4 regions of the Peribacillus sp. NPDC096540 genome follow, and region 2 is predicted to be linked to each of the others. Evidence: riboswitches for the same ligand, from Rfam matches in the RefSeq annotation. Region 2 holds a riboswitch; each other region holds the start of a gene.
What was found. A riboswitch is a leader RNA that binds a small molecule or an ion and turns the genes downstream of it on or off. The one in region 2 is predicted to bind S-adenosylmethionine.
Positions count from the first base shown of each region.

Region 1: linked by a shared signal. The riboswitch ahead of ACQKMR_RS01375 (O-acetylhomoserine aminocarboxypropyltransferase/cysteine synthase family protein) and the one ahead of ACQKMR_RS21930 (methionine ABC transporter ATP-binding protein) in region 2 are both predicted to bind S-adenosylmethionine.
Region 3: linked by a shared signal. The riboswitch ahead of ACQKMR_RS08075 (sugar ABC transporter substrate-binding protein) and the one ahead of ACQKMR_RS21930 (methionine ABC transporter ATP-binding protein) in region 2 are both predicted to bind S-adenosylmethionine.
Region 4: linked by a shared signal. The riboswitch ahead of ACQKMR_RS10810 (YezD family protein) and the one ahead of ACQKMR_RS21930 (methionine ABC transporter ATP-binding protein) in region 2 are both predicted to bind S-adenosylmethionine.

Region 1 is NZ_JBNNTG010000001.1:303,169-305,370, reverse strand. It holds gene ACQKMR_RS01375 (O-acetylhomoserine aminocarboxypropyltransferase/cysteine synthase family protein) at 1-1,054, opposite strand, end outside; SAM riboswitch class I at 1,158-1,263, opposite strand; gene ACQKMR_RS01370 (thioredoxin family protein) at 1,425-1,733, opposite strand; gene ACQKMR_RS01365 (toprim domain-containing protein) at 1,737-2,102, opposite strand; gene gcvH (glycine cleavage system protein GcvH) at 2,194-2,202, opposite strand, start outside.
Region 2 is NZ_JBNNTG010000031.1:28,886-31,087, reverse strand. It holds SAM riboswitch class I at 545-656, shown strand; gene ACQKMR_RS21930 (methionine ABC transporter ATP-binding protein) at 996-2,018, shown strand; gene ACQKMR_RS21925 (methionine ABC transporter permease) at 2,032-2,202, shown strand, end outside.
Region 3 is NZ_JBNNTG010000006.1:30,426-32,627, forward strand. It holds gene ACQKMR_RS08070 (GTP-binding protein) at 1-901, shown strand, start outside; SAM riboswitch class I at 998-1,103, shown strand; gene ACQKMR_RS08075 (sugar ABC transporter substrate-binding protein) at 1,221-2,202, shown strand, end outside.
Region 4 is NZ_JBNNTG010000009.1:110,648-112,849, reverse strand. It holds gene ssuE (NADPH-dependent FMN reductase) at 60-596, shown strand; SAM riboswitch class I at 928-1,036, shown strand; gene ACQKMR_RS10810 (YezD family protein) at 1,215-1,358, shown strand; gene ACQKMR_RS10805 (phosphoadenylyl-sulfate reductase) at 1,576-2,202, shown strand, end outside.

The sequences.
Region 1 (2,202 bases), on a different contig from region 2:
CTTCGCGTCCACCTTGAATTCCAAAAGTTACAACAGATCCTGCTCCCTTAGGCAAGTATTTATCCGCCAGCGCTTTATCAGGGTGACTCTCATTATTAGGATACGAAACCCATGTCACAGCAGGATGGTTTTCCAAATATTGAATGACTGTTTTGGTGTTCGAAAGATGCTCTTTCATTCTAACATGTAACGTTTCCAGTCCCAGCGTAAACTGGAACGCGCTTTGAGCACTTAACGTCGGCCCTAAATCACGAAGTAATTGCACGCGAGCTTTTGTGATAAAGGCAGCAGGACCGACTGCTTCCGAGTATACAAGTCCATCGTAGCTAGGATCCGGTTCTGTGAAGCCAGGGTAGTTTGGTGAGTTCCAGTCGAATTTGCCCCCATCCACGATAATGCCCCCTAAAGTTGTTCCATTTCCCAACAGCCATTTTGTAGCAGAGTGAATGACAATGTCCGCTCCAAAATCAATCGGCCGGCATAGGTACGGGGTAGCAAAGGTATTATCGATAATCAGTGGTATGCCAGCCTTGTGGGCAATGTCCGCTACAGCTTCAATATCAAGAACCCTTAAACTTGGATTTCCGATTGTTTCCGCAAATATAGCCTTGGTTCTAGGCGTAATGGCTTTTTTGAAATTTTCAGGGTCTTCAGGAGAGACGAATTTCACTTTAATCCCATATTTAGGAAGAGTGTTCTCGAAAAGATTATACGTACCGCCATACAATGTAGAAGCGGACACTATTTCATCTCCTGCACCAGCAATATTTAGGATTGACAGTGAAATGGCAGACATCCCACTTGCTGTTGCCAGTCCGCCGATACCGCCTTCCAATAAGGCCATTCTTTCTTCGAAAACACTGACCGTAGGATTATGAAGTCGTGTATAAATATATCCATTTTCCTTTAAGCCAAATAAATTCGCAGCATGGTCAGTGTCTTTGAACAAGTATGCATTGCTTTGATAAATAGGCACTGCACGGGCACCCGTCTCATCGACTTGCAAACCCCCGTGAACACTCAACGTTTCGAAACGTAATTTTTTTTCTGCCATAAGGTTTCTCCCCTTTTTCTATGGATTTAGTTGGAATTTAAATTCTGGCCTTCCTCTTTTTACAAGCAAAAAAACCTCTTCATAAGAAGAGGCATATATTCTCTCCTTATCTTCCAGAGCCAATACTCTGCTGGAATTAGCACCGTATATAAATTTATACCGGTTGCCGGGCTTCGTCGGGCCAGTCCCTCCGCCACTCTTGATAAGAACTATTAAATTTAGAAGTTACTTTCTTAATTCAAAATATAGCACTTTAGAATTATCTAGTCAATAAATTATTTGAATATTCATATTTTATTTACCCACGAACTAAATCGTTTATTCACTACTATCTATAGCTAAAAAAGCCAGCCCATATCGGATTGGCTTTTTAGCTTATTTCCTTAAGCAATCCGAACAAATAAGGAACAGATTGAAAGGCATAAATTTTTTTGCGCAGCTGCCCTTCTTTAAATAGTAATAAACAAGGTACACTCTCAATTTCATATGATTCGGCGATTGTTTGGACATAGTTCATATTCATCTTTCCCGCCTTCAAGTCTGGAAAAAGCTCCAATGATATCGTAAGCATTCTAGAAGCCACCTGACAAGTCCCACACAAAGGAGTATATAAATATAAGCAAAAGGTTTCCCCTTCATCAACAGCAAGCTTACAATCTTCTTCATTCCATTCTTGCATCAATTAGTCGTTCACCCTTTGACTTAAAAATTTCATTTTCACATTCATATTGGCAGATACGAGCACTGTAGCGATATGATGTTCGGGGGCACTTTCCACTTCTTTGTACATTTTATTGATATACAAGTGGTTTGCTTCCGGCATTTCCCTTCGGAATTGCTTCCGTAGCTTTTCTCCTGAATCATCTGCGTCAAAAAGGAGATAAACGTCACGGTCCATCATTTCATCTACTAACTCATCTAGCTTAGTTAATGAAATGGTCCCATTTGTACATCTTATTTCCACATCTTCATTCAAAACGGAGGCAACTTTTCTTCTATCGGAACTGCCTTCTACAATGATAACTTTATCGAATTCGCCCCACTCCATGTCATCACTCCATCTCACGAATTGTGTGCATGCTGCCTTTTAGTTTAATTGAAAAAGAGAGCAGGCCTACTTAGGCCCTCTCTCCCTCATTTTAACCGTT
Region 2 (2,202 bases):
CAGATATGAGGGCAAAGGGTCCTCACATATTTAAAACAGATGCAAAAAAGTTTATAACCGCATTTTCACCACGAAATATATGGAACTATATATTATTGTTTTTTCTTTTTGATACTAAACGTATCGAAAGTTTGCTATCAAAAAATGGTCAAAAACTCAAAAACAAACGTAAACCCCAATCAAAAGATTGTAATAGTGGGGGTCGCAGGGAGCTCCCCGCTGGATAAGGCAGACCGTGAGTAGCAACCCGAATAGTGAGTTTGCCAAAAGTTTGCCGTTATTTTATCAAGATACAGAGCTTTCCTTATGAGGAAGGAAGTCCTGATCCTGACTGACTTCGTAATGTTTTCGTTTTTTTGTAATAGAGTCTATGCCTAGGTTGACCGTATACATGGTATGCAGGGCAAAAAAGACCTGCTCTAAGGTCTAGTTGAATAAGCTATTAAAAATTATACTATAAAAATATTTCAAATTATTCAAAATAGAGTTGACATTAGTAAAATTTGAATATATAGTGAGGAACATAATTAAATAAATACGTTATTTCTTATCAAGAGATGTGGAGGGACTTGGCCCTATGATACCTCGGCAGCGGGTTTTTACTTTTGTAAAAATACTGTGCTAATTCCAACGGACGAAAGTTTGAAAGATAAGAAGGAGCTTTTCTTAGATAATTAAATTAAGAGTTTACTCTTTTTTATTTCTAAAAGAGGCCTCTTCTGTCTGATGACGGAAGAGGCCTCTTTTGTTTATTCAGAATGTATATGGTTATTTGGAGAATTGGTGTAATTATTCGTAAGTTTTGCGCACTAATCGTGAATTATAAACAATTACTCGTGAGTTTCACGCATTTACTCGTGAGTTTCACATATTTACTCGTGAATTGTGAGGAATTCTCGTGAGTTTCGAAAATTTAACCCTATCATTATGAAACTTTGCAAAGCTCTTCTCTGGATAATGAATTCGTACAAATAAACAGCATGGGGGGAGACAGAATGATTGAATTTCAAAATGTTAAAAAGGTATATAAAACAAAGAAACAGACTGTTGAAGCTTTGAAAGGAATTAATTTGACAGTTGAAAAAGGCGATATTTTTGGTGTTGTCGGCTATAGTGGAGCCGGAAAAAGTACGTTGATTCGGTTAGTCAATCTACTCGAACACCCTTCAGATGGACAGGTTATTGTTGGGGGGAAGGATTTAACCAAATTGAACCCGAAGGAATTACGGGCAGAAAAGAAAAAAATCGGCATGATTTTTCAACATTTTAACTTACTTAACTCAAAGACAGTTTTTGATAATATTGCCATGCCGCTAGTTTTATCGGGAACTCCCAGTAAAGAAATCAAAGAGCGGGTAGGCGAGTTGTTAGAGTTCGTTGGCTTATCAAGTAAAGCAAAGAGTTATCCGGAACAATTGTCTGGCGGTCAAAAGCAACGAATAGGGATTGCTAGAGCGTTGGCTACCAACCCATCGATTCTTTTGTGTGATGAAGCGACGTCAGCATTGGATCCACAAACAACGAGTGCTGTACTGCAACTCTTAAAAAAAATTAATAAAGAATACAATATTACCATTTTGCTAATCACTCATGAAATGTCTGTAATTAGGGAAATTTGCAATAAGGTTGCGGTCATGGAAGGCGGACGCGTGGTTGAACAAGGTTCGGTTTTCGAAGTTTTTGCGAAGCCCCAAACAGATATCGCAAAAAACTTTGTACGAACTGTTATTCACGACGAGATCCCACAAAGTTTCCTGAAAAATATCGGATCATATATTCCGATTATTTGGAAAATTAACTTTATTGGTACTACATCAGGCAATCCTTTACTTTCAACCATCTCGAAGAAATTTGATGTTCATTTAAGTGTTTTATCAGCTAATATTTCTGAAATTCAGGAAACACCTTTTGGAAATTTAATTATTGAAGTGACAGGGAACAAACAAGAAGTGGACAAGGCTTATCAATATATTAAAGATGAGGGGATTCTCGTCCAGGAGGTGCAGATAAATGGGTAATACACTTTGGGGAATGGAAATAACGGCAGACCAGCTGTCGACAGCTTTCGGTGACACACTTTATATGGTAGCCATCTCATTGATATTTTCCGGGCTGATTGGACTTCCGCTAGGAATCTTACTTGTCATTACAAGAAAGGGTCACATCCTGGAGAATAAATGGATCTTTAATGTATTGAACCCG
Region 3 (2,202 bases), on a different contig from region 2:
GCACTCCATTTCTTGGAATGAGCAGATGGAAGTCAAATTGAATGGAGCCGTCAATCAACTGGCTGATTTGGAAAAAGAAAAAAGTGAAAATATCATAAGGTCGTATCGTTCAATTAAAGAAGAAGTGAAAAATCAGCTTTCTTCAAGAATCCCTGAATTACTGAGAGAATGTTCTAAATCATTAACGGAAAGTAGCGATTTTAGCCAAGTTCATATACAGTTGAACGAAGAAATGAATGAGCAGATTCAGGCATATATCTCAGACAAGATTATGCCGCAATATTACCGTTCTCTACAAGATTGGATTGCTACATCCCAGTTGGAATTTACACAAATTCAACAGTTTATGGATGAGATGAGTGCAGGGTTCAATGAATTGTACAAAGAAGAGCGGATTACACTTGCCGGAGACTTTAGAGTTTTGGATGACTGGCGCCGTGATGCGGATCGGATGACAAGCAGTATCCGCATTGAAAACGTTAATATTTTATTACGCCGGACACCATCACAATTGCTGCTTAAAGGGGCAGGGAAACTGTTTGGAGCTATTCCACAAAATAAAACTAATATGTACAACCGTTATAAGAAGTACTTAGAAAATGAAGACTACCAGGATGTCGCAGAGATGATCAGTGAACGTTTCCTTACACAATTCGGGTTGTTTGAAAAATCTTTGGATCGAGATATCTCACTTTTCTATCGCAGTTCATTTGCCTTACTTCAAAAAACGATAGAACAAACACAGACGGAAATCAAAGACCATCAGGCAGCACTGGAGCATATGAGAGAAAATCCGGAAGTATACCGTGACCCGATTACTCTGTTTGAAGTGAAACTGCGTCAGTTAGAGAGACTTGAAAAAATCGAGAAAAAGCGTCTGGCTAAGCTACAAAGAAAATAAGTGTAGTAAGCAACATTTTAAATATTCAAAAATCTATTGACTTTACGACTATATCCCTATAAAGTGATAATTACGAAAAACGTAACACAATATATTCTCTTATCAAGAGTGGCGGAGGGACTGGCCCTAAGATGCCCAGCAACCGTTCCATTAGGAATTGGTGCTAAATCCTGCAAAACAGAAATGTTTTGACAGATAAGAGAGGGACAAGTCTGCAAATCAGCTGATTAAACCTCTCTATTCTAGAGAGGTTTTTATTTTGGGATTTACACCAACCTGACTGATAAGATTAATGTGTAAAAAATAGGGGGGAACTACAATGAGGAAGTCAATTTTTAAAAGGGTTTTCGTTTCGGTCATAGCTTCGGCTTTGCTTTTAACGGGCTGCTCTTCAGGACAAAGTTCAACAGAATCAAAGAAGGATGAAAAAGTATCTTTTAAAAATGTTCCAGAACGATTTGCAAAAGGGGAAGGTGCCAAAATCAAAGTCATTCGTAAAATTGGCGGAGATGATCATACTGCGCAATATTTAGCTGGAGCGAAGGAAGAAGGAGAAGCATTAGGTTTTCAAGTGGATACGTATACAGCGAATGGCGATACGGCTAAATTCCATGATGCAATCGCCCAGGCTTTACAGGAAGATTATGATGGCTATATCATCTCCCATGGTGATGATGCAGCAACGGTGAATGACGTTCAAAAGTTGGTTGATGCAGGAAAAAGCGTTGTCACATTCGACTCTATTAACGACTTATCTAAAATTGACGGTGTGACATTAACTTCACAGGATGATGAAGCATTGGCAACTCTGGCTTTTGATAAATTGATAGAAGAACAAAAAGGTGAAGCGGCGATTGCATACCTGTGGGTAGATGGTTTCCCACCAATGGTGAGAAGAAATGCGGTGTATCAGGAAAAATTAAAAGAAAATCCCGGGATTAAAGAAGTCGAAAGATTCGGAATAGCATCTGCAGATACTTCGGTTCAGACACAAAATGCAGTAGCCGCAATGTTGAATAAATATCCCAAAGGTAAACTAGATGCGATTTTCGCAACATGGGATGCATTCGCTATCGGAGCAGCTCGTGCGATTAAAGAAGCTGGCCGCGATGAAGTGAAGATATACGGAATCGACGTATCTAATGCTGATCTACAGGAGATTCAAGCGAAAGGCAGTTCATGGTCTTACACAGCAGCTGTCGATCCGAAGTTGATTGGTGCAGTGAATATGAGGATTTTGGCAAAAAAATTAGCGGGTGAAGAAACACCGCAAACATATGACTTAGAAGCTTCACTTATTT
Region 4 (2,202 bases), on a different contig from region 2:
GATTTTTATTGAATCAGCAAGTCTTATCGCAGATAAGAAAATAATAGGAGGAAATTTATATGAGCGAAATCGTAATTTTATCAGGCAGTCCAGCGAATCCATCAAGGACTGACATCTCTCTAAAACATGTTCGATCACTAGTTGAACAAGAGGGGTTTACCACTGCTTATTACTCTATAACGGATTTTTCCGCAGATGATCTGTTCCAAGGCCGGTATAATAGTGAAGATATAATAAAGCTTTCAAAAAAAATTCAAGAAGCTAGAGGTATCATTATTGGTTCACCAGTATATAAGGCATCGTACACAGGCGTATTAAAAGCTTTGATTGATTTGCTACCTGAGGGTGCATTTAAAAATAAGCCTGTTCTGCCAATTATGATTGGTGGAAGTAACAGGCATTTATTGGCGATTGATTACGCACTTAAACCTTTAATTTCAATTTTAAAAGGTGAGCCGTTGCAGGGCTTATATTTTGTAGATAAGGAAATAGATAAGCAGAATCCAGAAAGCCCAATAAAAGATGGCGAATTAGTTGATCGTGTGCAAAGTCAGGTGCAAGAATTTGTAGAAGCAATTCAAATAAGGAATAATTAACTGCTGTTAATAGACTAAAAGCAAAGGCTTAAGATTTTGAACTGCTTTTATTTTCATGAGATTAAAGATTATGTATGTACAATCAAAAAACTATTTATCTCTAGGTATTAGCAATTAAACAACTTAAAAAGAGGTAATTAATGAAATAGACTCAATTTTTTGGAGAGCTTCTCTAAAAAATTGAGTCTATTATCATATATAAATTATACAATTTTCGTTCAAGGAAAAGTGGATATAATAATAACAGTTCACCCATTTTATTAATCCAAGTTATTTTATATGAAAACTCCATTGACAAGGAATAAATATATGATAATATTTAAAATAATAAAACTTATCCAGAGCGACGGAGGGAAATGGCCCTTTGAAGTCCAGCAACCTGCATGGTGAATGCAAGGTGCTACATCCAACAAAATGTTGATCATTTTGGAAGATAAGGTAAATAATATTACCTTAAAAATCTTTCCATTATGGAAAGGTTTTTATTTTCTGTAAAATTCGTTTGCAAACCTTAACATTGTAAGATGTTTTGGAATATATAAATTTAAGAAAATTCATATAATAAGCGGGCAGCTATACGATAGGCTAGTCTCGAATTTTCTTAAAGGAGGAACAGGCGTGGAAAAAGAGAATCAGCTGGAGGAAATATTTGAACGCCTTCAAGATATGCTTAAGTCGATGAAATATGGATCCATAACACTTATCGTCCAGGATGGTAAAATTATTCAAATGGAAAGAAATGAAAAGCTGAGAATTAAATAAGGTATCTGCTGACTAGAAAACTAGAGGTGGATTTAACTGATATAAAAGAGAGTATTAGTTAAATTCGTCTCTTTTTTATAGAATTTTTTACGCTTGAGAAAAAATCAGCGTGTATATTAATCGCAAGTTACTCTATTCTGTGAAACATTTAGCAAGTTTTTTAGAGGGGGCTTTAAGATTGACTGCATTAGTAAACTATGAAAATTTCGACACAGGGATTTTGCCTGCATTTCCTGAGGACAGTGAGACAAAAGGTGCTTTAGAGGTTCTTGAGTGGGCAAATTCCCAATATGGAAACAAACTCATTTATGCATGTAGTTTCGGCATTGAAGGAATAGTACTTACGGATCTATTGGCAAAGGTCAATCCTTCAGCCAAAATTGTTTTTCTGGATACAGATGTTCATTTTGAAGAGACTTACAAATTAATTGAACAAGTTAAAAAGCGCTATCCGCAGCTTGCAATTGAAATGAAAAAGCCGGCATTGACACTTGAGGAACAAGCATCTGAATATGGAGATGAGTTATGGCTCCGTGATTCAAATAAATGTTGCAGCATACGTAAGGTCGCGCCGCTTACTGAAGTACTTTCAACGGCAACTGCTTGGCTCTCGGGACTACGCAGGGAGCAATCTGAAACAAGAGCATTAACGGAATATATTAATCAAGATAATAAGTTTAAATCAATTAAAATATGCCCGCTTATTCATTGGACATGGAAAGACGTATGGCGCTATGCCCATAAAAATGGACTTCCATATAATGTTCTTCACGATAATGGATATCCTAGTATTGGCTGTAAAACATGTACGGCACCTGTTATCAATGCCGATGATTTACGCTCG